DNA from 3 places in the Mesorhizobium sp. DCY119 genome. Region 3 is predicted to be linked to each of the others. Evidence: predicted binding sites of a transcription regulator. Region 3 holds the regulator's gene; each other region holds the start of a gene.
What was found. Region 3 encodes LexA, which represses DNA repair genes until DNA is damaged. Its sites were predicted from a motif close to TGTTCNNNNTGTGTTCNG; they were not measured.
Positions count from the first base shown of each region.

Region 1: DZG07_RS10165 (UvrD-helicase domain-containing protein) is a predicted target of LexA. The motif match lies at 2,290-2,307, and genes of this name have one in related genera.
Region 2: DZG07_RS19415 (ImuA family protein) is a predicted target of LexA. The motif match lies at 5,891-5,908, and genes of this name have one in related genera.

Region 1 is NZ_CP031834.1:2,105,900-2,115,994, forward strand. Features, by position in the region: gene DZG07_RS10165 (UvrD-helicase domain-containing protein) at 1-2,243, opposite strand, end outside; gene DZG07_RS10170 (glucose/quinate/shikimate family membrane-bound PQQ-dependent dehydrogenase) at 2,497-4,812, shown strand; gene DZG07_RS23830 (hypothetical protein) at 5,003-5,200, shown strand; gene DZG07_RS10180 (N-acyl homoserine lactonase family protein) at 5,266-6,096, opposite strand; gene DZG07_RS10185 (helix-turn-helix domain-containing protein) at 6,256-7,143, shown strand; gene DZG07_RS10190 (DUF47 domain-containing protein) at 7,357-7,998, shown strand; gene DZG07_RS10195 (inorganic phosphate transporter) at 8,007-9,011, shown strand; gene DZG07_RS10200 (glyoxalase superfamily protein) at 9,217-9,774, shown strand; gene DZG07_RS10205 (hypothetical protein) at 9,833-10,095, opposite strand, start outside.
Region 2 is NZ_CP031834.1:3,995,888-4,005,982, reverse strand. Features, by position in the region: gene DZG07_RS19430 (hypothetical protein) at 1-211, opposite strand, end outside; gene DZG07_RS19425 (error-prone DNA polymerase) at 383-3,649, opposite strand; gene DZG07_RS19420 (DNA polymerase Y family protein) at 3,646-5,166, opposite strand; gene DZG07_RS19415 (ImuA family protein) at 5,081-5,842, opposite strand; partial or broken gene DZG07_RS19410 (DNA polymerase IV) at 6,098-6,255, shown strand; gene DZG07_RS19405 (GIY-YIG nuclease family protein) at 6,612-7,118, shown strand; gene DZG07_RS19400 (DGQHR domain-containing protein) at 7,123-8,358, shown strand; gene DZG07_RS19395 (HIT domain-containing protein) at 8,384-9,436, opposite strand; gene DZG07_RS19390 (class I SAM-dependent methyltransferase) at 9,607-10,095, opposite strand, start outside.
Region 3 is NZ_CP031834.1:2,957,469-2,967,563, forward strand. Features, by position in the region: gene secG (preprotein translocase subunit SecG) at 56-514, opposite strand; gene tpiA (triose-phosphate isomerase) at 656-1,420, opposite strand; gene DZG07_RS14410 (peptidylprolyl isomerase) at 1,567-3,456, shown strand; gene trpD (anthranilate phosphoribosyltransferase) at 3,459-4,469, shown strand; gene trpC (indole-3-glycerol phosphate synthase TrpC) at 4,474-5,289, shown strand; gene moaC (cyclic pyranopterin monophosphate synthase MoaC) at 5,293-5,781, shown strand; gene glp (gephyrin-like molybdotransferase Glp) at 5,782-6,987, shown strand; gene lexA (transcriptional repressor LexA) at 7,161-7,880, shown strand; gene DZG07_RS14440 (hypothetical protein) at 7,901-8,509, opposite strand; gene DZG07_RS14445 (hypothetical protein) at 8,494-8,958, opposite strand; gene gltX (glutamate--tRNA ligase) at 9,154-10,095, shown strand, end outside.

The DNA.
Region 1 (10,095 bases), 850 kb from region 3:
CGGTCGGTTGCGTCATTGCGGTTCGCCTGTGCGCGCTGCCAGCCTGGTGTGGCATAGGTGTTGGAGAATGAGCCGGAATCCTGGCCGACATTGTCGAAGCGCGACGCGCCATAGGGGTTCTGGCGACCGCCGCGCCCGCCGGCGAAGGAGCCGCCGCCGTAGCCGCCATAGCTGTTGCCGGCTTCGGCCACTTCGACATGGGCCTCGGGCAGTTCGTCGAGAAAGCGCGACGGGATAGTGGATTGCCACAGGCCGTGGATGCGACGGTTGGAAACGAACCAGATGTGCAGGTTCTTCTTGGCGCGGGTGACGCCGACGTAAGCCAGCCGGCGCTCTTCCTCCAGCCCGGAGCGACCACCCTCGTCAAGCGAGCGCTGGTGCGGGAACAGGCCTTCCTCCCAGCCGGGGAGGAAGACGGTCTCGAATTCCAGCCCCTTGGCCGAATGCAGCGTCATGATGTTGACTGCGTCGAGGTTTTCGTTCTGCTCGCTGTCCATCACCAGCGCGACATGCTCGAGGAAGGAGCGCAGCGACTCGTATTCCTCCATGGAGCGGATGAGCTCCTTGAGGTTTTCGAGCCGGCCCGGCGCTTCGGCCGAGCGGTCGTTCTTCCACATGTCGGTGTAGCCGGATTCCTCGAGGATCGTCTCGGCAAGCTCGGTGTGCGGCGTGTTGTCGAGAGCCTTCTGCCAGCGCTCGAAATTGGCCGCGACCTCGCGCAAGGCGGCGCGCGGCTTGGGCTTCAGCTCGTCGCTTTCGGCGAGGTTTCCGGCGGCCTCCAGCATCGGAATGCGCAGCGCGCGGGCCGTGTCGTGCACCTGCCGTATGGCCGCTTCGCCAAGGCCGCGTTTGGGCACGTTGACGATGCGCTCGAAGGCGAGGTCGTCGGCCGGCTGGGCGACGACGCGGAAATAGGCCATGGCATCGCGGATTTCCTGGCGCTCGTAGAAGCGCGGGCCGCCGATGACGCGGTAGTTCAGGCCGAGCGTGACGAAACGGTCTTCGAATTCGCGCATCTGGAAGGAGGCACGCACGAGGATGGCCATGTCGTTGAGCTTGTGGCCCTTGCGCTGGGCGGACTCGATCTCCTCGCCGACGGCGCGGGCTTCCTCCTCCGAATCCCAGGCGGCGTGGACATTTACCCGGGAGTCGTCGTCCTCGACCTTTTCGGTGAACAGCGTCTTGCCCAGCCGCCCCTCATTGTGGGCGATGAGGTGGGAGGCTGCACCGAGGATATGGGCCGTCGAGCGGTAGTTGCGCTCGAGGCGGATGACGGTGGCGCCGGGAAAATCCTTGTCGAAGCGCAGGATGTTGTCGACCTCGGCACCGCGCCAGCCATAGATCGACTGGTCGTCGTCGCCGACGCAGCAGACATTCTTCTGGCCCGGCGCGCCGGTTTCCTGTGCCAGCAGCCGCAGCCACATATATTGCGCGGTGTTGGTGTCCTGATACTCGTCGACGAGGATATATTTGAAGCGCTTGTGATATTCCTTCAGCACATCTGGGTGGCCGCGAAAAATGCGGATCGGGTGGCAGAGCAGGTCGCCGAAATCGCAGGCGTTCAGCGTCTTCAGCCGGTCCTGATAGGCCTGATAGAGCTGGCGGCCCTTGCCGTTGGCGAAGGCGCGGGCGTCGCCCTCGGGAATTTCGGAGGGGCCGAGGCCCTTGTTCTTCCAGCCGTCGATCATCATGGCGAACTGGCGCGCCGGCCAGCGCTTGTCGTCCAGCCCCTCGGCCTGGATGAGCTGCTTGATCAGGCGGATGACGTCGTCGGTGTCGAGAATGGTGAAGTCGGAGCGCAGACCGGCCAGCTCGGCATGGCGGCGCAGCATTTTCACGCCGATGGAGTGGAAGGTGCCGAGCCATGGCATGCCTTCGACAGCCTCGCCGACCAGCAGGCCGACGCGCTGCTTCATCTCGCGCGCGGCCTTGTTGGTGAAGGTCACGGCGAGGATCTGGCTGGGGAAGGCGCGGCCGAGGCTGAGGATGTGGGCGATGCGGGTGGTCAGCACGCGCGTCTTGCCGGTGCCGGCGCCAGCCAGAACCAGAACCGGGCCGTCGATGGTTTCCACCGCCAGCCGCTGCTCTTCGTTGAGGCCTTTCAGATAATCCGGGGCCGAACCCTGCCGGGCAGCCATGGCGCGCGCGGCAATGCCACCGCCTTGCGCCGGCGCGCGCGCAGGGGCAGCGCGAGGTGCGGGGTCCTCGTCGAAGAAGGGCATGTCGTCTGGAAAGTCTGACATTTGCTCCGAATGTAGTGATTCGGGCCAGAAAGGCCAGAAGAAGCGCTAAAACAAAGCGCGAACAAGCTCGATCTGACGGTATCCGGCGCATAAGGCGTGTGTTTCGGCAGCTTGCGGCGGCGTAGGTGCTCCCATATCCGTCATTTGACAGTGTTTGCGGTTCGGCGGAAAACTGGCGCCTGACGACTCAACGCTTGGCCGTCGAGGGTTTGGCTTGCCTCGAACGGTCCCCGAAATCATAAGGGCAACGATCTTGGCAACGGTTATCACGGCGCTTGTCTTCCTAATTCTTGGGCTCTTCCTAGCCGGTGGCGGCGTGTGGCTCGCCACGGTCGGTGGCAGTCTCTACTACGTCATTGTGGGCATCGGCTTCCTGCTGACGGCGTGGCTGCTGTTCAAGCGTTCGGGGGCTGCGCTTTGGGTTTTCGCGCTGGTGCTGATCGGAACGCTGGCCTGGGCAATATGGGAAGTCGGTCTCGACTGGTGGCAGCTTGGACCGCGAGGCGGTGTTGTCGTGCTTCTGGCGCTGTGGCTGCTGACGCCGTGGGTGCGGCGGCGCCTGACGGCTTCCGGCGGCGCAATTCCGCTGGCGGCCGGCGTTCTTGCCGCACTGATTGCGGCAGGCGCGTCGATGACGGTCGATCCGCAGGACATCGCCGGCGAGTTGCCGACGGACAAGGTCGCCGCCACGCCGGATCTCGGCGGCGGCGACGTGCCGGCGGGCGAATGGCATTTCTACGGCCGCACGCAATATGGCCAGCGCTATTCGCCGCTCGACCAGATCACGCCTCAGAACGTCTCGACGCTGACGCCGGCATGGACCTTCCAGACCGGAGATGTGCGCACGTCGGCGGACGTGCCGGAAACGACCTATCAGGTGACGCCGCTGAAGATTGGCGACACGCTTTATATCTGCACGCCGCACAACTGGGCGATTGCCATCGACGCGGCGACCGGCAAGGAAAAGTGGCGCTTCGATCCCAAGATCGCCGAGGACAGCGACCGCCAGCACCAGACCTGCCGCGGCGTGTCCTATTACAATGACACCAAGGTCGCAGCCGGGCAGCCCTGCGCGCAGCGCGTCTACCTGCCGACCTCGGATGCACGCCTGATCGCACTCGATGCGGCTAACGGGCAGGTTTGCAGCGGCTTTGCCAATGGCGGCACGATCGATCTCTACGCCAACATGCCCTACAAGCAGCCGGGCTATTATTATTCGACTTCGGCGCCATTGATCGCCGGAGGCAAGATCATCGTCGGCGGTGCGGTCAACGACAACTATGCAGCCGACGAGCCGTCGGGCGTCATCCGTGCCTATGATGCCGACACCGGCGCGCTGGTGTGGAACTTCGATTCCGGCAATCCGGACAAGACGACGCCGATCGCTGCCGGCGAAACCTACACGGCGAACTCGCCCAACATGTGGTCCACGCCAAGTGCGGATGAGAAGCTCGGCCTGCTTTTCGTGCCGCTCGGCAACAAGACGCCGGACCAGCTTGGCATGGATCGCAGCGAGAATGTCGAAAAGTTCTCGTCATCGATCACCGCGCTCGATCTCAACACCGGGCAGATGCGCTGGGTGCGCCAGACCGTGCATCACGATCTGTGGGACATGGATATTCCCGCACAACCGAGCTTGGTCGACATTAATACGGACAAGGGCGTGGTGCCTGCGCTCGTCGGTCCGACGAAGCAGGGCGACATCTATGTGCTCGATCGCCGCACGGGCGAGCCTGTGCTTTCCGTCACCGAGATGCCGGCGCCGGGCGGTGCGATCGAAGGCGACCACGCATCGCCGACGCAGCCTGTGTCTGCCCTGACCTTCATGCCGCCGCCGCTGACCGGCAAGGACATGTGGGGCATCACCATGTTCGACCAGCTTGTCTGCCGCATAAAGCTGACGCAACTTCGCTACGAGGGCCGCTACACGCCGCCATCGCTGCAGGGCTCGCTGATCTATCCCGGCAATTTCGGAACGTTCAACTGGGGCGGCGTCGCCGTCGACCCGGTGCGGCAGGTGATGTTCGGCATGCCGACCTATCTCGCTTTCACGTCAAAGCTTATTCCCCGCGCCGACGTGCCGCCGCCGGATGGTTCGAAGGGTAGCGAGCAGGGCCTGAACCGCAATGAGGGATTGCCCTATGCGGTGGTGATGGGGCCGTTCCTGTCGCCGCTCGGCATTCCCTGCCAGTCGCCGCCCTGGGGTTATGTCGCCGGTGCCGATCTCAGAACCGGCAAGATCGCCTACAAGCACCGCAACGGCACGGTCTACGACATGACGCCGCTGCCGCTGCCCCTCAAGGTCGGCGTGCCGGGCATTGGCGGGCCGATGATCACCGCCGGCGGCGTCGCCTTCCTGGGCGCTGCGGTCGATGACTATTTCCGGGCCTATGATGTGACGACAGGCCGGCAGCTCTGGGAGGCGCGGCTCCCGGCCGGCGGCCAGTCGACGCCGATGACCTATACGGTGGCCGATGGACGGCAATTCGTGGTGATCGTCGCCGGCGGTCACGGCTCGGTCGGCACCAAGCCGGGCGATTACGTGATGGCCTACACGCTGCCGAAATAGAGCGCAGGAAAGCTTGAAGAGAGCGGGAGAGGAAAGCTTCTCCCGCTCTCGGCTATACCGAGGCCTCGCAATCGCGACCGGCTTTCTGTCCTATTGTTCCTTCCTACACGCAAAAAAGCCGCACTCGGCGCGGTCAATTGCGGGCATCAAGGCGCGGATAACAGCGCTTGAAAGACAGGGGGACAGCACGATGAAAGTCTCTTACGACGACGTCAGGCGCACGAAGACGGCGAGACTGGTCATGATCGACGGCCACAGGGTGCGCGTTGATCAGCGGGCCATCAAGGTCTGGAGAAAGAACCCCGACGCGGTTTTCAACGCCGTTCTGGATTCCCACACAAGGGAATACCGGATGTCGGGCCACGAGACCTTGCGATCAGGCGACTAGGCGCAGATACGAGGGTTGCTCGCATCCGGCCGCAACCCCCGTCTTTTCCGAGATAATCTATTTCTTCAGTCGGCGCTCTTCGGGAACGTCGGCAGTTTGGCGATGTCGTCGGCATCATGCTGGACGATCAGCGTTGCCTTCAGCGTCTTTGCGATGTGACGCAACCGATCCATGGAAGCAAGCGATTCGGCCCTGTCGGTGTTGAATGGCGGGACGTTTTCGGTCTCCAGCTGTTTCTCGAAATGGGCGACGTCTCCGCTGAGCAGAACCGACCCGGTATTTGCCAGCTTTACCAGCAAGCCGTAGCTGCCTGGCGTGTGGCCGGGCATGGAAAGCATGGTCACCGTGCCGTCTCCAAAGACATCCTTGTCGCCGGTAACGGTTTCCACCTTCGATCCTCCCTTCAGCCATGGAGCGAGCAGGTCCGGCTCCAGCCCGAAGGGGGCGGGGTCTGCCGTGAAGGCTTTGAAGTCGGCTGCGCCGATCAGCAGTCTGGCTTTCGGAAAATCGGCGGCCTGGCCGACATGGTCGAAGTGGTAGTGGCTTATGCCGACGGTCGATATCTTCTCCGGCTGAACTCCGATCTTTTCAAGCTGGGCCGGGATCGTCTGAGCCAGCGTTGGGTTCATCGCCGCATCGCCGAGTGGCGCGTTGAGAAGGGTGGCGGGAAGGCCGGTGTCCCAGAGCATGTAGTCGCCATCGTGCCGGATGAGGTAGCAGCTATCGGTAAGCGTCCTGCTTTCGCCCTGATAATCATAGGCATCCGAGAAGACGCTCAGATCCTTGACCTTTATCGTGCCGCAGTCGAGCCGCCACAACTGAACCTCGGCAGCCTGCGCCATGGCTGTTGCAGCAAGCGATGCCACGGTCGAGATGAGAAATAATTTGAGCTTCATGTCCGTCTCCTGAGGGTAGGCCGGCCGGCAGGCATGTGCCGGCGCCGTCTCCGTAATGGGCGAAAGTGACATGCCGGATGTGTCTGAAGTGCTCAGGGCTGTGCCCGAAACGCTCATTTGATGGTGGCGGCGGTTTTGCCGGTGTAATAGACTGCCGCGATGAGTTCGAACGAAAATCACGACCACGACGGCTTGCGCCGGCTGTTGCTGCAGCGGCTGCGGCCCCTGGCGCTCGACCCGGATCGGCCGCACAAGACGTCGGGCATGCATGTCCATGCCGACCAGCTCTTCAGCTATTGCTGCTTCGACATGGAGCGCCTGGCGCTGGTGACCACTGCCGAGCCTTTGATCGGCATAGTGCTCAGCGGGGAAAAGGAATTCTGGATCGGCGGCATGGGCCAGCGCTTTGGCGCGGGCGAGGTGTTCGTGCTGCCGGCGGGGCTGGAATGCGATGTCGTCAACATTCCCGGCGAGCGCAGCGGTCTCTACGAGTCGCTGCTGGTCGAAGTGCCGCGGACCATGCCGAAGCCGGCTAAGGTTCGGCATCGGCATGTTTCCGTCACGTCAGGCTTCGACATGCGCGTGCGCCTGACCGGCGAACTGGTCGATGCTGTTGCCCATGCGGCGATTGCCCTGCGGGCCTCCGCGCATGCCGAGAGCCTGGCCACGCACCGGCTCGGCGAAGTGCTGCTGTTGTTGCGCGACGAGCCGGCGGCGCAGTGCCTGTTCGACACGTCGCTTGCCGACCGGATCGGCTGGCTGGTTCTGGGTGAGCCGGCACGCCAATGGACGGCGGCCGACATCGGCCGCGAAATCGGGCTCGGTGCATCGACCTTGCGGCGGCGGCTGGCCGAAGACGGAACATCGTTGCGAAAGGTGCTGGCCTCGAGCCGGATGCAACTTGCCCATGAATTGCTGACACGAGGCGAGGGCAATGTCACCGAGGCCGCCGAGGCGGCCGGTTACGCCTCCCGCTCGCACTTCGTGCGGCGCTTTCAGAGCGTCTATGGCGCTTCCCCAAGCGAGCACCGTGTCAGAAGGGCTTAGGCCTCGACCAGCCTCCTTATTCCGTTTTCTCGTTGCTGCGCCTGTCCAGTTGCAGTGGAAAGCGTATTTTCAAGCCGGCTAAACGGGTAGCGCCACAGCTTTCCCGCTGATAAGGGTGCCTTCTGAAGGGGCGGGATTTCCTGCCTGCATCGCGACCTCGGCATTTTTAATGCCTGGCGCAATCATGGAAAGAAAACCGGAGCACGGCACGCGATGATGGGATGGTTCCGCAAGCTTCTCCCGCGCGAGGATCGTTTCTTCGATCTGTTCGCAAGGCATTCCGAAACGCTGGTTCTCGGCGCGAAGGCGCTTGAGCGGCTTTTGGCCGGCGACGATATCGAGGCGCGCGGCAAGGAGATCATCGCGCTGGAGGACCGCGCCGACGCCATCACCGGCGAGGTGCTGCTTGCGGTTCGCAAGAGCTTCATAACGCCGTTCGACCGCGGCGACATCAAGGATCTCATCCAGTCCATGGACGACGCCATCGACATGATGCGCAAGACGGTGAAGACCGTGACGCTGTTCGAGCAGCGCGAGTTCGAGCCGCTGATGCAGCAGATGGGCACGCTTGGCGTGGAAGCCGCAAACCTCATCGCCCAAGCAGTTCCGCTGCTCGACCGCGTCAACGCCAACGCCACCCGTCTCAACGAGCTGACCGAACAGGTGGTGCGCGTCGAGGAGCAATCCGACGAGTTGCACGATCGCGGCCTCAAGGAGCTTTTCAAGCGATACGGCCGCTCCGATCCGATGGCCTACATGATCGGCAGCGAGATCTATTCCGAGCTGGAAAAGGTGGTCGACCGCTTCGAGGATGTTGCCAATGAGATCAGCGGCATCGTCATCGAGAACGTCTAGGAAAATCGATGGACGCCACACTCGCGTTTCCGCTGCTGGTCGGTCTGATCGGCGTCGCCCTGTTCTTCGACTTCCTCAACGGGCTTCATGACGCCGCGAATTCCATCGCGACCATCGTCTCGACGCGTGTTCTGCGGCCGCAATATGCGGTGTTATGGGCGGCGTTCTTCAACTTCATCGCCTTCCTGTTCTTCGGGCTGCATGTCGCCGAGACGCTGGGTACCGGCATCATCAGCGCCGACGTCGTCGATCCGCGCGTGGTGTTCTCCGCACTCATGGGCGCAATCGCCTGGAACCTGCTGACATGGGCCTTCGGCATCCCGTCCAGCAGTTCGCACGCATTGGTCGGCGGGCTGGTTGGGGCAGGGGTGGCGAAGGCCGGCGGCGGCGCGATCGTCTGGTCGGGCCTGGCGAAGACGACGGCTGCAATCGTTCTTTCGCCGGCGACAGGCTTCATCCTGGCGCTGATGCTGGTGCTGGCGGTGTCATGGATTTTCGTGCGCAGCACGCCTTTCGCGGTCGATCGCACCTTCCGCATCATGCAGTTCATCTCCGCCTCGCTCTATTCGCTCGGCCATGGCGGCAACGATGCGCAAAAGACCATGGGCATCATCGCCGTGCTGCTCTATTCGCAGGGCATGCTCGGGCCGGACTTTTACGTGCCCTTCTGGGTGGTGATTTCCTGTCAGCTCGTGCTGGCGCTCGGCACGCTGTTCGGCGGCTGGCGCATCGTCCACACGATGGGATCGAAGATCACGCGGCTCAACCCGATGCAGGGTTTTTGTGCCGAAACCGGTGGCGCGATCACGCTGTTTGCCGCGACATGGCTCGGCATTCCGGTTTCGACCACGCACACCATCACCGGCGCGATCATTGGCGTTGGCGCCGCGCGCCGGGTGTCTGCGGTGCGGTGGGGCATCGCCGGCAACATCGTCGTGGCGTGGATCATCACCATCCCGATCACGGCGGCGATTTCGGCGCTCTGCTACGTCGCCACCGGGCTTTTTGTGTAACCCTGCCGGGGCTGCGCGGTTCTTGACGCGCGCCGAGGGCTTGAATAGCTTTCCTGTCGGCCGGATGCGGCCGGCAGCCCGCGCTCCGCAACGAGCATGGCGAACGCATCCCGAGATATCTGTCACCTGATCCCACGGACGGTGAGAGCGTCAGCAATGCGGGCACTGATGAGCTTCCTCACCGTTTCGGAAGGATCGGAAGACCATGCGATCTTTTCACGATGCCAAGGCGATGGCCAAGGCCATGCGCGAAACCCTTGCCGCCAGGGGCCTGACGATTTCCCACAGCGAAGCGCTGGAGATCGTTGCCCGCCAGTTCGGCCTCGACAACTGGAACATTCTGTCAGCGAAGATCGAGGCGGAGGAGGGCGAGAGCCGGCCGGCGTCAAACGGCATCGCCTTCGAACAGGCCGTGCCGATCGTGCGTATCTTCGATGTTGCCAAGGCGCACGAATTCTATCTCGATTTCCTTGGCTTCAAGGTCGATTGGGAACACCGCTTCGGCGAGAATTTTCCGCTCTACGAGCAGGTCTCGCGGGCAGGGCTGCGGCTGCATCTCAGTGAACACTCCGGCGATGCGACGCCGGGCGGCAACATGGTCGTCTACATGAAGGGCGTGGAAGCCTTTCAGAAGGAACTGAGCGGCAAGCACTATCGCTACCTGAAGCCGGGGCTGGAAAAGGAAGAATGGGGCCTGGAAATGCAGGTCACCGACCCGTTCAACAACCGCATCCGCTTCATGGAGAGCAAGGACGCCGCCTGATCGCTGCCTATCCCGGACGATAAGGCAGCCCGCCGGTTAAGGCGGGCTGCCTGTCTGATCAAAGCCCGAAATGTCCCTTCAGCCCGGGAACGGACTCGACAATCTCATTGACGACATCTGGTCCGGCGGCAGTCTTTGCCTGCTGGATCAAGGTCGTGCCGGCCTGCCTGATCTGCGTGGCATCGAGGCCGGTGGAGCGAAGCTGCGAGATGCCGTTGATCAGCGCACCGGCCTTTTCACCCAGTGCGCCGCCCAGCGCAGAGGTCAGCGAGCCGAACAGTCCACCGCCGGACCCGCCGGCGGGTTGCGCTGCCATCACAT
Region 2 (10,095 bases), 1.0 Mb from region 3:
CAAAAGCGTTGATGCCGAGCATCTTCTCACGAGCGGCGTTCAAGGTGGCGATGATCTCTTGGGCCGGGAGTTGAAGGTTGCCCTCGAATCCGCTGCCAAGGCCGAGCACGTCGGGGACGGCCTGACGGCCGATGCCGAACGCGAAAACAGCCACGATCCAGACAACAAGTCCGACAAGCAGGCCCACCCCGATGATCTGAAAAACCTTCAAGATATTCCTCCACCGGAACCTGGTTCACTGTGAACACATCTGAGTGGAAGACTATCGCAATTGTGTAACGGCAAATAGACGGTGGGGGCGGCTAAATTGCCGCCACCCCGAGGACGGTCTGAATCGACAGTTGGTCCTCACAAGAGATTGGCGTCACCGGCGATCAGGAATCTACCGGAAGTCCCGCGTCTTCACTTTGATAGGATCGACCTGCAATGTGGGGTCGACAAGGTCACGTGGTCTGAAGCCCTTGGGCAGGCTGCGCGGATCGATGCCTGGGCCGCCATGATGGGCTTCATCGCCCCGCCCATGCGGAAGCGGAAACGCCACATCGCGATTGCCGACGCTGGCGAGTTCCCCCGAGAGGTCGGTGAGGTGATGCGCGACGAGGTGGACCACCTCGCCCTCACGCTGAATCTTGCCCCTGACGCTCAGCATCGAGGAGGAGAGCAGCACGCGACGAAATTTCTCGAACACCTTGACCCAGACCACGACATTGGCAGCGCCGGTCTCGTCTTCCATGGTCAGGAACATCACGCCCTTGGCCGAGCCGGGGCGTTGGCGGACCAGGACGAGGCCCGCCGATTCCAGCCAGCGGCCATCGCGCGCCTGCATCGCCTCGGCGCAGGTGACAATACGACGCCGGGCAAGGTCGGCCCGCAGGAACGAGAGCGGATGGTTGCGCAGGGTGAGACCAACATGGCCATAGTCCTCGACCACCTCCCGGCCGGCCGTCATCGACCGCAGCGCCACGGCAGGCTCGTGAATTTCCGACACTGTCTGCCGCTCGCGGGCCGAGGCGGCCGCAAAGAGCGGCAAGGGTTCGTCACGCAGGCCCTTGAGCGCCCATAAAGCCTCGCGGCGCGCCAGGCCCAGGCTGGGACGGAAGGCATCGGCCTCGGCGAGCTGGACGAGCGATGCCGCCGGCACGCCGGCGCGGTGCCAAAGATCGTCGATGGAGGCGAAGGGCTCGTCGGCTCGGGCCGCGGCGATCGCGGCTGCGTCGGCATTGGCCAGGCCCTTGACCAGGCGCAGGCCGAGGCGGACGGCAAAGGCTCCATCCTCGCCAATCGGCTCCAGCGTGCAGTCCCACCGGCTGGCATTGATGCAGACGGGGCGGATCTCAACGTCATGGTCGCGGGCATCGCGCACGATCTGGGCCGGCAGGTAGAAACCCATCGGCTGGGAGTTGAGCAGCGCGCAGCAAAAGACATCGGGATGATGGCATTTCATCCAGCTCGAGGCGTAGGCGATGAGCGCAAAGCTGGCGGCGTGGCTCTCGGGGAAGCCATAGCTGCCGAAGCCCTCCAGTTGCTTGAAGGTGGTGGCCGCGAATTCCGGCGTGTAGCCGTTGGCGATCATTCCCCCGATCAGCTTGTCGCCGAACTTGCTGACGCCGCCGGTGTGCTTGAACGTGGCCATGGCGCGGCGCAACTGATCGGCCTCGCCGGCGGAAAAGCCGGCGCAGACCATGGCGACCTGCATGGCCTGCTCCTGGAACAGCGGAACACCCAAGGTCTTGCCGAGCACGCGCTCGAGCTCGGGCGTTGGAAACTCGACCGGTTCCTTACCTTCGCGGCGGCGGAGATAAGGGTGGACCATGTCGCCCTGGATGGGGCCGGGCCGCACGATGGCGACCTCGACGACCAGGTCGTAGAAGGTGCGCGGTTTGATGCGGGGCAGCATCGACATCTGGGCGCGGCTCTCGATCTGGAAGACGCCGATCGTGTCCGCCTTGCGGATCATGGCGTAGATCGCCGGGTCTTCGGCCGGGATGGTGGCCAGGTCGAGGGTCATCCCCTTGTGTTCGGCCAGCAGATCGAAGCTGCGCTTCATGCAGGTGAGCATGCCGAGGGCCAGGACGTCGACCTTCATGAACTTCAGAATGTCGATGTCGTCCTTGTCCCACTCGATGACCTGACGATCGACCATGCGGGCCGGCTCGATCGGCGCCAGGTCGTCGAGCCGGTCGTTGGTCAGAACGAAGCCGCCCGGATGTTGCGACAGGTGGCGTGGTGTACCCTCGAGTTGCTGCGCGAGTTCGAGCGTCAACCGCAGCCGGCGATCAGCCAGGTTGAGATTGAGCTCCCGGGCGCGGGTTTCGTCGATGCCTTCGCCGTGGCCCCAGACCTGGGACGAGAGCATCTTGGTGACGTCCTCGGGCAGGCCGAGGGCCTTGCCGATATCGCGGACCGCACCTTTGGTGTGATAGCGCACCACCGTCGAGCACAGCGCACTGTGGTCGCGACCATAGGTCTCGTAGACCCACTGCATGACGATCTCGCGCCGCTCATGCTCGAAGTCGACATCGATATCCGGGGGTTCGTTGCGCTCCTGCGAGACGAAGCGCTCGAACAGCAGATTGTTGCGCTCGGGATCGATGCTGGTGATGCCGAGCACGTAGCAGACGGCGGAATTGGCGGCCGATCCTCGGCCCTGGCACAGGATGTCCCTACTGCGCGCGAACTGCACGATGGCGTTCACGGTCAGAAAGTAGGGGGCGTATCGCAGGGTCTCGATCAGGCGCAGTTCGTGCTTGATGAGCGCCACCACCTTGTCGGGTACGCCCTCGGGATAGCGCCGCTCCGCGCCTTGCCAAGTGAGCTGTTCCAAAGCCTGCTGCGCCGTCAGGCCGGGCAGCATCTTCTCTTCGGGATATTGATACGCGAGTTCGTCAAGCGAGAAGCGGCATTGCCGAGCGATCTCGAGCGTGCGCGCGAGCGCTTCCGGGTAGCGCGAGAACAGCCGTGCCATTTCCTCGGGCGGCTTGAGATAGCGGTCGGCATGGCGCTCGCGCCGGAACCCCAACTCGTCGATGGTGATGTTGTGGCGAATGGCCGTCACTACGTCCTGCAGGATGCGCCGGCCGGGCTCGTGGAACAGAACGTCGTTCGTCACCACCGTCGGAACCCGCATCCTGGTGGCCAGGTTGGCGAGTTCATGCAGGCGAAGCTGGTCGTTGGGGCGGCGGCGCAATGTGAGTGCCAGATGGGCGCGGTCGCTGAAGGTCTCCCGCAGTCGGCGCAGTTGCAGCGCGCAAGTGTCGTCGGCGGGATCGGGAACGAGGATCGCGATCAGGCCTTCGGCGTAGTCGGCGAGGTCGCTCCATTTGAGCAGGCACTTTGCCTTGCCGCCGCGTTTCTTGCCCAGGGTCAGCAGCCGGCAGAGCCGGGAATAGGCGGCCCGGTCGGTCGGATAGACCAGCACGGACATGCCATCAACCAGATCGAGGCGGCAGCCGACGATGAGCCTGATGCCAGTGTCCTTGGCGGCCTGATGGGCTCGGACGATGCCGGCGAGCGAATTGCGGTCGACGACCGCCAAAGCCTCGATGCCGAGCCTGGCAGCCTGCGCGAAGAGGTCATCGCAAGAGCTGGCGCCGCGCAAAAACGAAAAGTGGCTGGTGACCTGCAACTCGGCATAGCGCGGGGCGGTCATGCGAAGACCCCATGCAGGAACCACTTGTGGGAGCCCGTATCCGGATCTTCGCCATCGCCGGCGCGGTAGATCCAGAAACGATCGCCTGACTCGTCCTCGACCTTAAAATAGTCGCGGACGGCGATCAGTTCGGCATCGCGCCGCCACCATTCGCCAAACACGCGTTCGGGACCGTCGGCGTGCGCGACACGACGCCGGATACCGCGCCAGCTGAACCAGACCGGCGGGTGGTCGGGCAGCAGGGCCATGGTCTCGATGGGTTCGGGATGCGCAAGCAGGCGCGGCGGGCGGGGCCATTCGCCCGGCCAGCTTGTCCCGTCATCGGGCGCGGTCGCCGCTACGCGGCGAAACGAGCGTTCGGGCACGTCGCTCTCGACTGGGGAAAACCGATAGAGCCGCTGTTCGCCGATGCGATTGGCGAGCGTGTCGATGAGATCGGCGATGTCGGGCTCCGGTTCCTCGACCAGCGAAGAGATGATCTGCCTGGCTCCGAAGGGCTCGGCGAGCGTCGCGGTCAGCGTCATCAACTCGATGCCGAAGCCGGGATCGACTGTTTCGATGCGGTCGGTGAGGAGCCGGCTCAGCCGCTTGACGTCGCGCACCGGGACGGCGGTGCCGACGCGAATGGCCTCGATGCGGTTGTCGACGCGGTGAAGCAGCAGGTCGAGCCGGCGGGCGCCGAGCCCCTCGGCCTCAAGCGCTTCGCAGAGGGCTGTGACGAGCTTGCCGGTATAGCGGGCGATGGTCTCGGCGGCGCCGATGGGCTCGCCGAAGGCTCGGCGCACCTCGACGAGTTCGGGAGACCGGATGGGATCGAAGGGTTCGCTGCGCCGGCCTGTCGCCTGGTCGAGACGGCGGCCGAGCTCGGGCCCGAAGCGCAGGGTGAGAGAGGCGCGCGGAGCCGCCTCGACGTCGGCCACGCGCTCGAAGCCGAGCGCATGAAGGCCTTCGACAATGTCAGGAGGAAGACGCAGGGCGCCGATCGGCAGATCGCGCATCATCGCCGCATCCTGTCGCGCGGGTGCGACGAAGGTGGGTCTGGCCAGGAAACGCGCACAGGCGTGGGCGGCGCCCCACGTGCCGGCCACCGCCGCCCGGGCCGCTATGCCGGACGCTGCCATGCGCGACACCAACCCCTCGAGCATCGTCTCCTCGCCACCATGCAAATGCTCGGCGCCGGTGGTGTCGATGATCAGGCCATCGGGCGGATCGGCGGCGACGATCGGCGCATAGCGCAGCGACCAGAGCGCCGTTCTGTCGAGCGCCTCGGCATCGCCTGCCGGATCCAGGTCAAAACTCAGGAGGCCAGGCACAAGAACCTGCGCCTTGCTCGCCGGTATGCCGACTCGCAGCCCCGCCGCGCGCGCCGCCACATCGGCCGCCAGCACGATCCGCCGGTTTCCCTGCCGGCCGAGCATGACGATCGGCGTTTCAGCCGATGGCGCGGACTGGCCCATTGCGCGCCGCTGACGATCGGTCGGCCAGGTCGGAAAATAGAGCGAGACGACCCTTGTCATCGCAGGCCTCCACTTCAAAATCGGCGCTCTCTCCAGCCCGCACCCGGATCAGTTCAAGCTGCCAGCGTGCGCGGCCAACGCCGGGGACTGGCAAGGGGCGGGAGGGAAGGGCGGTCACGCGCCAGCGGCTGACCGCGGCGGTCGGTTGTCCAAAATCGGTCGCCTCGATCTGTCGACGCCAGCGGCGGATGGCGATACCGATAGCGCCGGACGTCTCGGCGGCCAGTTGCAGCCGGCGGGACGCCGCCATGGACAAGCGCGCCAGCTCGGCGACGACGGCTCCTAAGCCGCCATGGCGAAGACCTTCCTCGAAGCAGGTGAGCACCGAGGCTTCGTCACCGGCCTCGAAATAGACGACGCGGCCGGGCAGCAGTCCGGCCTGGGCGAGGGCAGGGGCGAAGAGATCCTGCCGGGTGACACACCAGAGCACTTTGCGTTTCGTGCGCGCGGCGACGCCGGCGGCAAACAGCGCTGCCGCTGCGCCATCGATCGCCCCGTTGCGGCCGCCCGCGACCTCATGCAATGCACCGAGCGCCAGCCCGCCTCCCGGCAGGGCCTTGTCGATCGAGGGAACGCCGAACGGAAGCGTCGCGCGGTTGCGCGCCGGCCCGCCTTCGAGGCGTGCGATTCGCTCACGAAGCGCAGCGATAGCAGGGCTGGCGGCGGGCTGACCCATGAATCAATTACTCTCAAACAGTCTTCCCAATGGATTTCGGGGCTGATATGTTCCTTATTTGTTCTCTTGGAGTGCAGGAGTCAATCGGACTCGTCGCGGCGCATCGAAGTTGATCCCAGACTGCACTCCATCGAGTTGTGGTATATTTTGCTATGCCGACCGCTGACGCAGGGACGGCGCTGTGGGCGAATTGACAACGGTCAGGAAGATAAGCGGAGGAGGCAGGGCACGGCCATCCTTCGGAAGATCATCGACATGGATGCCTTCTTTGCCTCGGTCGAACAGCGCGACGACCCGGATCTGCGCGGCAAGCCGGTGGCGGTCGGTGGCTCGGCAGCGCGCGTGTCGTAGCCGCTGCCAACTTTGAGGGCAGAAAGTTCCGGGTGCGATCGGACATGCCCTCGATCACCGCGCCCACGCCGATCTGCGCTGCGGCCATGCCGCCGTCGCGTCGCTGTAGCGGGTTTGGGCAGGGACTTCGACACTGGCGACTGGGTTGTCCTCAACAGGGGCTCGAAAGACCGAGCTTTCAAGCGAACGCCGACGCTATTGCGAATCTGGGTAACGTCTTGAGCTTTTGCAGTGCTGCGCTCTCGATACTCGCGCCGTTCAGCACCCTTCACGCAGGCCGAAGGTGTTGATCATGTCTCACGGCTTGCTCAAACTCAGGGCAGGTGACAGCACGTCCCGTCGCAAGTTAATCCAAATTTTGTTGATAGCGGGCGAATATATTGCATTGGATCGATAGAATCGCGGGGGGTTAAGACGAGTGGCAGGCAAGCTTGATCTGGTCAGGTCGACAAAGAAGCTGAAGGGCGAATTTGCGGCGTTCCACATGGACATAGGCCGTTGGCGTCGGTTCAAGAGTCGCCACAAGCTACAATGGCAAAAGGTGCGTTTCCAAAAAGGGAGCCAGGCTCTCGTGCCCACGGAGCGAGGAATTTACGTATTTACTGTCGAACTCGATCCCAGCAAGCTACCGATCCACGGATACATGATGTACGTCGGAATCACCGGGCACGAATCAAAGAATGCAAATCTCAGAAAGAGGTTCGGGCAGTATCTAGGCCACCAGCGGAACGACACAGGAAGGGCAAGAATCAGGTTCTTGTTGGAGAACTGGCGGAATGATCTGTTTTTTAATTTCGTACCCTTGCCGCAGGCGAACGTGGATCTAGAGATGATGGAGACAGCCTTCATCAGCGCCGTCATTCCTCCCGTCAACCGAACGGACTTCGACGCCGACCTTGCTCCCACTATCATAGCGGCCTTCTAAGCTGATGCCGGGCTCGCTCACCCTCGCGGCGCTCAGGGGTTCCTTCGGAACCTGGGTTTACTATGTCTGCATCGTCCCTGTCGCAGAAATTGGTGCCCGCGTGCGCTACGCCGAGGAGATTCATCCCGACAAAGCTCTGTCAGCGCTCATCCAACGCCGCCTGACCGGCAAGCGGGCAAAGCATATCGCCGAATACTTGTCGAATACGCCTGACCGGTTCTTCAACTCACTGGTCCTCGCCACATATGGCGGATCCCCGGAATGGCTGGAAATCGGTAATTTCCGGGCGCCAAGCGACCCGTCGCGCCTGCGGTTGCTATCGGAGCAAGCCCAGGAGGGAATTGGATTCCTGATGCTCTCGGGAAAGGAACGCATTTTCGCCCTGGACGGACAGCATCGCCTCGCCGGAATTCGCCAAGCAACTAGTGAGGACCTGGACTTCGGCGACGACACCCTCCCTGTGGTCCTAGTGGCACATCGCAACGATGCCGCCGGCAGGCGAAGAACGCGTCGGTTGTTCACTACGCTCAACAAGACTGCTGTACCGGTGCAGAAGCTCGACATCATTGCACTCGACGAGGATGACGCGATGGCGATCGTAGCCCGGCGTCTAGTTGAGAATGATTCCGCCTTCCGGGATCCGCGCACGGCAGTGATTTCAAGCCTGAGCATGCCCGTCGCGAACAAAACCGCCTTGATGACGATCGCCACGCTCTACGACGTCCTCAAGATTTTGTTCCTTCATGAGATCGGAAAGCGGTCTGATAGGACATTACGCTTCAATCGCCCGCCCGATGCCCGGCTGGATCATTTCCACGAGCTGGCGACCGACTACTTTTCCGCGCTGGCCACGGCATTCAAAGCGGTGGCAGATGTGAGGACGGCCGAAGACCCCAGAGCGGTCACGAGGAAGCACCGTAGTGCGAGCGGAGGGCATATCCTTTTCCGCTCCATCGGGCTCGAGAACTTCACCCGGACTGTTGTCGCCTTTGCCGATGAGCGTGAACTCACTATCCCGCAGGCAGTCGCGAAGCTAAGAGCAATGCCAGTGGACATTTCAGCCCCGCCATACCGTGGGGTAATCTGGGATCCAGCGCGTGGCGTGATAGTTCCCCGTGGCAAGCCGCTCTTGCGGCGGCTAATGTTCCACATGGCCGGTCTCGGCAGCGACTCGAAGTTGCTGGCCGACTACAAGGAGGTCGCCGGAACGAGAGTGCGGCTGCCGGCCAAGATAGCATGAGCACAATCCGGCTATTGTACCCCGGCTAGTATACCTGACGGTTAGGGATTACCCCACGAACGCCACCCCTCGGGTTCTCCATGTCCCCAATTCGCCTCGGGATGAGATGAATGTGGCAGTGGAAAATCGTCTGACCGGCTGGTGCGCCGGCGTTGCTGCCGAAGTTGAATCCGCTGATTGTAGTGTCCTCCTCCCTAAGCTGACCGATAATTTGCGTCTGGAGCGCATGCAGAGCATTGATCTCAGGCTGCGATAGGCCCGTCTGATCTTCAACATGACGATGCGGGATTAGCAGTGTGTGGCCTGCAGTAACTGGATTGGCATCACGGATCGCAAGGATGAGTTCGTTCTTGGCTACTATCCGCTCGCCGGGCAAGGTACAGAACGGACAGCTGTCGTCGCGCAGCGCGTAAGCGATGCGCGCGGAATGGAAGTCCGTAGTATCTCGATCGAGCTTCTGCGCATTACAGACGCTACACAAAGCCTGCAGATTGAACAGATCATTCGACCCACCTCTAGTGCGGGGGATGATATGGTCAACTTGGAGCGCTCGCTCCTGATTGCTGATACCGCACGCCTCGCATCGCCCATGCGCTCGCTTGAGGACTTCGTAACGGAGGGTACCGGGAATGGGGTCGAAATTCTGCGAGCGATGATGCCAGATGGCGTCCTGACGCTGGGCGACATATTCAGCGACCTTGGCATCACACAACGCCATCAGCGATGCACGCTCCCACTCGTTGAGCACGGGGATATCTTGGGAGAAGCGATAGACGCCCCGGCTGTGCTCGATGATGCCATGACGCTTGAGCGTATGAGTCGGATAGCCTCTGGTAATCTGCTCATAGTATTCGAGCTGGCTGAGGTCCGCCGCGAGGAAGTTGGCGGCAATCTGACGGCGCGTGGCCGCGCCGCCGCCGGCCAGGATCGTCCTGATCATCAGAGGCTGATATACATGGCTCATCGACATGGAATCGTTGAGGAACGAGCGCAGCCGCAGATAGCCGGTGCTCCCTCCGCGCTCACCTCGTGCTTTTCCTCGCGGTAGCGGCTTTGCTGGATCGCCGTTAAAAGTCATTACCGCAGACTACAGTCTCGAACGCGGGTGTCGATAGAGCACTCCTTGTCCTCCAGCTTTGGCGCGAGAACGGCGAAGTCTTGCTCTTCAAAGTCGCGAAAAGTTTGTGGAGTGCCGAGCGACACAAAGATCAAGCTTCCAGGGCCACTTGCGTGGGCCGGCAATGGCAATTACCTGCCGACGAGTAGTGTCTCCCAGTAGACCTCGGCGCGACCGAGCAGGTCGGGTTGTGCTCCTAGATTAGTCATCGTGAGGCCCTGGGTCGCGGCCAACCTGTCGACTTCGTCAGAACTGACCGGCCAGATACCCCGGGCGGGATCACCAGGCCCCATGCGGAGGCTGATATAGATCTTGCCCGACGGCGTGATCAGTGCCGAAATCCGCCTAAGAGCTTGAGCCCGTTCTGAGGGCGGGATGTGCATCCAAACCGCACTCAACAGCACGATATCGAATGGCTCACCCCGAACCTTGTTGAGGCCGGGGAGGGCGTCCGACAGCCACTCTATACGTGTATCTCGATGGAGGGTTTGCGCCAACTTCAGCATATTGGCGGAGGGATCAACCGCAACCACGTGATGGCCAAGCTGCGCGAGCGCCGCCGCATCGCGGCCGGTGCCGGCACCGACATCCAAAATCCGCATTGGCGGCTTGCCTGCCAG
Region 3 (10,095 bases):
GACTTAGCCCCACCTGCAAGGGCGGGGCTAAATCGCGAAGGGGATTATAAGGAGATTACTGGTTCGGAACCTGGGGCGTTGCCGGCTGAGCCGGTGCAGTCGCCGGCGGCGTGGCCGCATCGCTGCCCGACGGAGGCGTGGTCGTCGGAGCGGGCGTCGTGGCAGGCGGAGTGCTCGGAGCACTACCAAGCTGGTCGAGGACGCCACCACCGCTGCCGGTGCCGCCCGTACCGCCATTGTTGTTCGTGCCGCCCTGCGTCGTCGGCACGCGGTCGAGAATGTCGATCGGGCGCTCGCCGTAACGGGCGATGATGGAAAGGATCAGCGACGTAGCGAAGAATGCCGCAGCCAGAATGGCGGTGGCGCGCGTCAGCGCGTTGGCAGCGCCGCGTGCGGTCATGAAGCCCGAGCCACCGCCGATGCCAAGGCCACCGCCCTCGGAGCGCTGCAGAAGCACGACGCCGACAAGCGCGAGAACGACCATGAGATGGATGACGATGATTACGGTTTCCATGGATTTCCTGGCAAAATCTGGTTCGAGCGCCAAACGGCCCGTTATTTGGAGCGGGTCAATACAATGCTTTTGCAGCATTTCCAAGCCCGCGCCCGAATATGGGGCGCGAAGCAGGGTTTACAACGCATTTTTCAGTGAAAGTCACATCGCCTGGTAGGCTTCGGCTATGCCGAGGAAATCGGCAGCCTTCAGGCTGGCTCCGCCGACCAATGCGCCGTCGACATTGTCGATGGCGAGCAATTCGACCGCATTCGACGGCTTCACCGACCCGCCGTAAAGTATGCGCATCTTTCCGGCACCGGCGCCCAGCCTTTCAAGCAGGCGAGAGCGGATATGGGCATGCGCCTCTGCAATATCGGCCACAGTCGGCGTCAAGCCGGTGCCGATCGCCCAGACAGGCTCGTATGCGATCACTGCGTTGGCCGGCGTTGCGCTGGCGGGAACCGAGCCTTCGATCTGACGCGACAATATGTCGAGCGTCGCGCCGCTTTCACGTTCTGCCCGCGTTTCGCCGATGCAGATGACGGCGACGAGCCCTGCCCGCCATGCTGCCTCCGCCTTGGCCCGGACGGCCGCGTCATCTTCGCCGTGGTCGGTACGCCGTTCGGAATGGCCTACAATGACGTGGCTGGCGCCAGCATCCCTGAGCATTTCAGCCGAAACGTCGCCTGTATGGGCGCCGCTTTCCTTGGCATGGCAATCCTCGCCGCCGATGCGCACCGGTGTGCTGGCCGCGATTTCCGCGGCACGGAAAACAAGCGTGGCAGGCACGCAGACCAACGCTTCGGTGTCGGCATCGAGCCCGTGCATGAAACCATGGGTGATGGCACGAAGTTCGTTCAGTGAGGCGCTGGTTCCGTTCATCTTCCAGTTGCCTGCGACCAGCGGGCGAATTCCTGGTGTCATTGTTCTTCCCATCTTTATTGTAAGGGCGACCCGCGCCCTCCCTACCAAAATCAGGCCACAAAGCAATCGACAGTGAGGCGGAAGGACGCTATTGCCCTTCGTTCAAACACCAAACATGCCAAAATACGCCAAGACCGGAACCGATCATGCTCAATAGCTTGCGAAATGCCGCTGGAACCTGGGTTGCGAAGCTTTTGCTTCTCATGTTGGTCGTGAGCTTTGCCGTTTGGGGCATTTCCGGGGAAATGATGAGTGGCGGTGGCGGCAACAAGGTGCTGACTGCCGGCGGCACATCGGTCTCCGTCAACGAGTACCGTCTTGCCTATGACCGGCAGATCAATGCGCTGTCGCAGCAATTCGGCCAGCGCATCACCCGCGAGCAGGCAACCGCATTCGGCATAGACAACCAGGTTCTGGCGCAGCTTGTTGCCGGCGCCGTGCTGGACGAACAGGCCCGCAAGATGGGCCTCGGCCTGTCCAAGGATCGGCTCGCAGCCCTGACTGCTGAGGATACGGCCTTCCAGGGACCGGACGGCCGCTTCAACCGCCAGCAGTTCGACTATGTGCTGCGCCAGGTCGGCATGCGGCCGGACGACTATTTCGCTTCGCGGGGCCAGGTGGCGATCCGCCAGCAGATCGTCGAGGCGGTGTCCGACGGCATGAAGGCGCCGGATACGTTCCTGCGCGCCTATGCGCTCTACCAAGGCGAAGATCGCACGGTCGACTATCTGTCGTTGCCCAAGTCACTGGTCGAGCCGATCGCCGCTCCGTCGCAGGATGTGCTGGCGAAATGGTTCGAAGAAAACAAGAAGACCTATGCAGCGCCCGAATACCGCAAGTTTTCCTACGTGAAACTCGAACCTGCCGACATTGCCGACGAGGCATCGGTGGGCGACGATCAAATTCGCGAGGATTACGAGAAGAACAAGGCGCGCTACACCACGCCGGAAACCCGGACCATCGAGCAGCTTGTCTTCAAGACGCCTGAGGCGGCGAACGCAGCGCTTGATTCGATCAAGGGCGGTGCGACCTTCGACAAGGTCGTGGTCGCTGAAGGAAAGACGCAGGCCGACACGCTTCTCGGCACTGTCGCCAAGGACCGGATTGCCGACAAGGCCGTCGCGGACGCCGCCTTTGCGCTGGGCGCCAACGAGGTGAGCCCGGTCGTGCAGGGTGCATTCGGCCCTGTGCTTTTGCGCGTCACCGAAATCAAGCCTGCGGTGGAAAAGCCACTCGCCGAGCTGTCGGCTGAAATTCGCAAGAACCTGGCGCTGACCGAGGCCAGCCGCGTCCTGATCCAGACGCATGACGCTTATGAGGATGCTCGTGCCAATGGCGAATCGATGAAGGAAGCCTCCGACAAGCTTAAGCTCAAGGTCGTGACCATCGACGCCATCGATCGTTCAGCCCTGCGTCCGGATGGTTCGATCGTCAACACATTGCCCCAGTCGCGCGAACTGATTCAGGCCGTCTTCCAGGCTGACGCCGGCATCGAAAACCCGCCCGTCACCATCGGCTCGAGCGGCTATGTCTTCTACGAGGTCGAAAGTGTTACCGCCGCCCGCGATCGCACGCTGGACGAGGTGCGCGAAAAAGCAGTTGCCGACTGGACCAAGCAGGAGACGGCGGCACGGCTTGCCGCCAAGGGTGCGGAATTTCAAAAGCGCCTGAAGGACGGCACATCGCTGGATACGCTGGCAAGCGAACTGTCGCAGGAAAAGCAGACCAAGCGCGGGTTGAAGCGCGAAGCTGACGATGCCGATTTCGGCAAGCCGGGCGTCGCCGCAGCCTTTGGCGTCGGCGAAAACGGCGTCGGCGTATTCCCTGCCCCGGCCGGGGATGCACAGATCCTGTTCAGGGTTGCTGAGGTGTTCGAGCCGGCCGGCGCAGGCGCCGATACAGTGCCGGAAGATGCGCGCAAGCAGTTTGCGGCCGGTATGTCGGATGATCTTCTCGACCAGTTGGTGGCGCGGTTGCAGACGCAGTATACCGTCGAGATCAACCGAAACGCTGTCACCCAGGCACTCGCCTTCTGACGATGACCACGCTCAAACCGCATCTCGCCAAGGTCGCCACGGGAGCGGCCCTGACTTTCGAGGAGGCCAAGGAGGCCTTCGACATCATCATGTCGGGCGATGCCACGCCCGGCCAGATCGGCGCTTTCCTGATGGCGTTGCGCGTGCGCGGCGAAACCGTCGAAGAAATCTCCGGCGCGGTCGCAACGATGCGCGAAAAGATGCTGCGGGTCGATGCTCCTGCGGGAGCCATCGACATCGTCGGCACCGGCGGGGACGGCTCGCACAGCGTGAACATTTCCACCGCTTCTGCCTTCGTCATTGCCGGCTGCGGCGTGCCGGTGGCCAAGCACGGCAACCGTGGCCTGTCCTCACAGACGGGCGCGGCCGACGTGCTGATGGCGCTTGGCGTGAAGATCGACCTGACGCCCGAGGCGATCGGCCACTGCATTCATGAAGTCGGCGTCGGCTTCATGTTCGCGCCGGCGCATCACCCCGCGATGCGCCATGTCGGACCGACGCGCGTCGAACTCGGCACCCGCACGATCTTCAACATCCTTGGCCCCCTTTCCAACCCGGCCGGCGTCACCCGCCAGATGGTCGGCGTGTTTGCAGCGGAGTGGGTGGAACCGGTTGCCGAGACGCTGAAAGCACTGGGCGCGGAAAATGCCTGGGTGGTTTATGGCGACGGCTTTGACGAGATCACAGCGACCGGCGAAACCAATGTGGCGGAACTGGCGGACGGCAAGCTGAGGAGCTTTGTGGTGACGCCTGAGCAATTCGGCCTCAAGCGGCATATCAAGGATGATCTGCGCGGTGGCGATGCGGCCTTCAACGCCAAGGCGCTGCGGGATATGCTGTCGGGAGCGCCCGGTGCCTATCGCGACACGGTGCTGATGAATGCAGGTGCCGGCCTGGTCGTTGCCAGCAAGGCCGCAACGCTGGCGGACGGCATTAAAGCTGCAGCGGCAGCGATCGACAGTGGCCACGCGCTCGGTGTTCTCGACGCGCTGGTAAAAGTTTCGAACGGATAGAACGATGGCCGATATTCTAACCAGGATCGAGGCCTACAAGCGCGATGAGATCGCAGCCGCCAAGGCCAGCACACCGCTTGCAGAACTCAAGGCACGCGCCCGCGACGCAGATGCACCGCGCGGCTTTCAGGCTGCCTTGCAGGCCAAGCGCGATGCCGGCGGCTTCGCGCTGATCGCCGAAATCAAGAAGGCAAGCCCGTCCAAGGGCTTGATTCGGCCCGATTTCGACCCGCCGGCGCTGGCACAAGCTTATGAACAAGGCGGCGCGGCCTGCCTTTCAGTGCTGACCGACACGCCGTCGTTCCAAGGCGCCCCGGAATTCCTGACCAAAGCGCGCGCAGCCTGCAAACTACCGGCCCTGCGCAAGGATTTCATGTTCGAACCTTATCAGGTCTATGAAGCACGCGCCTGGGGCGCGGATGCCATTCTGATCATCATGGCCAGCCTGACGGACGACGATGCCAAGGCACTGGAAGATGCGGCCTTCGAACTAGGCATGGACGTTCTGATCGAAGTGCATGACGAGGCTGAGACAGAGCGGGCACTGAAATTGTCCTCGCAACTGGTTGGCATTAACAACCGCAACCTGCGGACCTTCGAGACAAGCCTTGAGACGTCGGAAAGATTGTCATCGCTGGTGCCCGACGACCGCTTGCTGGTCGGCGAAAGCGGGATCTTCACCCACGAGGATTGCCGGCGGCTGGAGCGTTTTGGCATCGGCACATTCCTGGTGGGCGAAAGCCTGATGCGGCAGCAGGACGTGGCAGCGGCAACGCGGGCGCTGCTGACTGGCAAGGCCGCGCAAGCGGTAAACGGCTAGGCCATGAGCGGCAAACCCGCCCTCACCCATCTCGGCGTCGAAGGCCAGGCGCATATGGTCGATGTCGGCGAAAAAGCTGAAACAGAGCGCACGGCGATCGCCGAGGGCTTCGTCACCATGTTGCCCGAAACGCTGAAACTGATCCGGGATGGCAATGCCAAGAAGGGCGATGTGCTCGGCACCGCCCGCATCGCCGGCATCATGGCGGCCAAGCGGGCACATGAGCTGATCCCGCTCTGCCACCCGCTGCTCCTAACCAAGGTTTCGGTCGACATCGAAGCTGACGATTCCCTGCCCGGCCTGCGCGTGACCGCACTTGCCCGCGTCACCGGCAAGACCGGTGTCGAAATGGAAGCGCTGACGGCGGCTTCCGTCGCCTGCCTGACCATCTACGACATGGCCAAGGCCGTCGATCGCGGCATGGTCATTTCCGGCATCAGGCTGGTCCAGAAGACCGGCGGCAAATCCGGCGACTACCGGGTGGACGCATAGATGGCACTCCTTCCGGTCGCCGAGGCCCTACAGCGACTGCTAGATGGCGCCGGTCCCGGCAACGCGGAATCCGTAGCGTTGGCCGAGGCTGCCGAGCGCGTGCTGGCCGAACCTGTACGAGCGCTGCGCACGCAACCGCCGTTCGACGCATCGGCCATGGATGGATATGCGGTGCGCAGTGCTGACGTCGCCAATGTCCCGGCAACGCTGCACGTTATCGGCGAAGCTCCGGCTGGGCGGCGCTTTGCCGGCAAAGTAGAGCCGGGTCAGGCCGTCCGCATCTTCACGGGAGCGCCGATGCCGGATGGTGTCGATACCATCGTCATTCAGGAGAACACCCGAAAGCTCGATGGCAGAACCGTAGAGGTCACCGAAACGGTGGATGCCGGTCGCCACATAAGGCGCCGGGGCCTCGATTTTTCCACAGGCGACCTGCTGCTGGACAAAGGCAGGGTCCTGGACGCGGGTGCGCTTTCGCTTGCAGCCTCGGCCAACCACCCTCGCCTTCCCGTCGTGAAAAAGCCGCTGCTGGCGATCATCGCCACCGGCGACGAGCTTTTGCCGCCGGGCAGCGAACCAGGCCCCGACCAGATCATCGCCTCGAACAGCTTCGGCGTGGCAGCGATCGCCGAATCGGTTGGCGCAAGGGTGCTCGACCTCGGCATCGCGCCCGATCGCAAGGAGGCCATCGCGGCGCTGATCAAGCGAGCCATGGAGGCCGGCGCAGACGTGATCGTGACTCTGGGCGGCGCATCCGTCGGCGATCACGACTTCATCCACGACGTTTTGACCAGCGAAGGCGTAAAGCTCGATTTCTGGAAGATCGCTATGCGGCCCGGCAAGCCGCTGATGTTCGGCCGACTCGGGCACACCCGCTGCATCGGCTTGCCCGGAAATCCGGTGGCGAGTCTTGTCTGCTCGCATCTGTTCCTGAAGCCGCTGCTGTCGCGACTTGGCGGGCGGCACCATGTGTCTGATATCCATGAGGCTTTCCTCGGCGCAGCAATGCAGGCCAACGATCTGCGCCAGGATTATGTGCGCGCCGTTCTTCGAGACGACGATGCCGGGCTCGTAGCGACGCCGTTCGAGATCCAGGATTCCTCAATGCTGAGGACATTCACCGAGGCCAATGCGTTGATCATCCGCGAACCTTTTGCGCCGGCGGCCGAGGCTGGTGCGCCATGCACCGTCCTGAGGATTCGCTAGGTCAGGCCTATCGATCGGCACATATCCGATCGACTGGTTCCAATATCGGCGCGTTCGCGTATTGTTTCCAGTACCTTAAGATATTCATTAAAATTTAAACGGTTGCAGAACACAAATGGAACAGATAGTGTTTGTTCTGGTTTTGTTTTTGGTTTGATTCTTCGGGGGTGGCCATGCTGACGCGCAAGCAACACGAGCTTCTAATGTTCATCCACGAGAGGATGAAAGAAGCGGGAATCCCGCCTTCCTTCGATGAAATGAAGGAAGCGCTCGATCTGGCATCGAAATCCGGCATCCACAGGTTGATCACTGCTCTTGAAGAGCGCGGGTTCATTCGCCGGCTACCGAATCGCGCTCGCGCACTCGAAGTTCTCCGCCTGCCCGACTCCATGGCCCCCGGGCTGGCACCGCAGCGCGCGAAATTCTCGCCGAGCGTCATCGAGGGCAGCCTAGGTCGACGCCCCCCGGAACCTGCGCGCGGCCCTGTAGCCGGGAATGATGATGTCGGCTCCGCCGTTTCGATCCCCGTAATGGGCCGGATCGCTGCCGGTGTGCCGATCGAAGCCATCCAGCACAAGACGCATTCAATCTCCGTGCCGCCGGAGATGATCATGGGCGGCGAGCACTATGCGCTTGAAGTCAAAGGCGATTCGATGATCGAGGCCGGTATTTTTGACGGCGACACGGTGATCATCCGCAATGCCAATACGGCAAACCCCGGCGAAATCGTCGTTGCGCTGGTAGATGAAGAGGAAGCCACGCTCAAGCGCTTCCGCCGCAAGGGCGCTTCCATTGCGCTGGAAGCCGCCAATCCAGCCTATGAAACGCGGATTTTCGGACCTGACCGTGTGAAGGTCCAGGGCAAGCTGGTGGGATTGATCCGGCGTTATTGACGACACGCGGCAGCGCCTGACTATGGTTTGGCGCTTCGCGAATTTGAGTATCTCGACTTTTTTAACTGATTGTTCGCCGGCTTACTTTCTCTCCGCTGATAAGGCGGCAGTCCTCTCGCCTCTCGAGAAAATGCTCGTTGTGTATGCCAGGGGCGGTATGGTTGTGTCAGCGCGAAACGAATTTCGGCACGACGATCCGAAATGTCGCCATAGAGATAGACGGCGGCGCTGCCGAACTTGGCCAGTTCGCGCTTGGTGACAACCAGCGGGACGGCGTCTTCGCAGACATCCTCGGCAGTCGCGTCGTCGATCACGATGAGGCTGGCATAGTCGCACGCGCGTCGCGCGGAACGCCAATCGGCAGCGTGAGCGATGATTGCGCCCGATCTGTGCGTCGCCAGACACAGACCGTTATGGCAATCGAAACCAGCAGCGAGCGAGTTCACCGGCTTTTCGCGAGATTGTCCCGACGAAACGGCCGTATCGCTTGATGCAAGGTCGGCCGCTTCAATTTCCGCGGAATCATCGAAGGACGCGTCGGTTGGTGAATTACGGCGCCCAGCCCGGCTCGACCTTTTCTTGCCGGCATCATTGATCGTATCGACCGGCTTGATCAGATATTCCGACAACAGCGCCCGCTTCCAGTTTTCGATGGTGAATTCGTTCGGCCGACGACGCAGATCAACACCCCCACCGCCGCAAAACGGAACAACTGTTGATGCGAAGGCAGCAGCAAAAGCAAAGCTGACAGGACGGCGCTGCCACCAAACATCGGCAGGAAATCCGGCTCAGCCTCGAGCCCGTAATAGATGATGGCACCGAGCGCCAGAAACACCGGAACGAGAAGAAACGGCGTGCCGCGCTCAAGTTCCAGGACGATTGCCGACGCGAAGGAGCGCGTGGCGCGTGCGCGCGACGGGACAACCTGAAGCTTCTTGCGCCAGGCTGCCGGCAGAAGCGGCGGTCGAGATTTCCAAGGTGCCAGCGGTGTCGGAGCCGGTTCGGCTGATGGTAATCGCGAGGGAGGCGAAACAAGCGGCGCGTCGAGCGGATAGGCAAATTGCGCCCGCTCGCTCACCTCGCCTGTGGATGTCTCGCGCGCCATCCAGGTTTCCCCAATTCGGGGCCTGGCCGGCGCGCGCGCACCTCGCGCCGTTCTCGGCTTGCCCCTGCCCCTTGCACCCCTGACCAGCCATGCTACATGAACGCTACCAAATTGCCATGCGTGCCATCTTCGGCTCTCGCCGGCCCGTCCCTGCCTTCTGGAAATCCTATGTCCGACACAGTCATTACCCGCTTCGCCCCCTCGCCCACCGGCTATTTGCATATCGGCGGCGCCCGCACGGCCCTGTTCAACTGGCTCTATGCGCGCCACACCGGCGGCACGATGCTGCTGCGCATCGAAGATACCGACCGCGAGCGTTCCACGGATGCGGCGACCGCAGCTATCCTGGACGGCCTTGCCTGGCTCGGTCTGCACTGGGAAGGCGAGCCGGTATCGCAGTTCGAGCGCGCGCCGCGCCACCGCGAGGTAGCGGAGGAACTGGTGCGCGCCGGCAAAGCCTATTATTGCTACGCCTCGCCCGAGGAGCTTACGGAAATGCGCGAAAAGGCCCGCGCCGAGGGCCGCCCGCCGCGCTACGACGGCCGCTGGCGCGACCGCGATCCTTCCGAGGCACCGGCCGGGGTGAAGGGTGCGATCCGCATCAAGGCGCCTGCCGAAGGCGAGACGATCGTGCGCGACCGCGTGCAGGGCGATGTTCGCTTTCCCAACAAGGATCTCGACGATTTCATCATCCTCCGCTCGGACGGCAACCCTACCTACATGCACGCAGTCGTGGTCGACGACCACGATATGGGCGTCACCCATATCATCCGCGGCGACGACCACCTGACCAACGCTGCGCGCCAGACGGTCATCTACAACGCCATGGGCTGGGATGTGCCTGTCATGGCGCATATCCCGCTGATCCACGGCGCGGACGGCGCCAAGCTTTCGAAACGCCACGGCGCGCTCGGCGTCGAGGCTTACCGCGCCATGGGCTACCTGCCGGCGGCGTTGCGCAACTATCTCGTCCGCCTCGGCTGGAGCCATGGCGACGATGAGGTGATGTCGCTCGACGACATGATCCGGTGGTTCGACATCGATGACGTCAACAAGGGTGCGGCGCGCTTCGACTTCCAGAAACTGGAGGCGCTGAACGGCCTCCATATG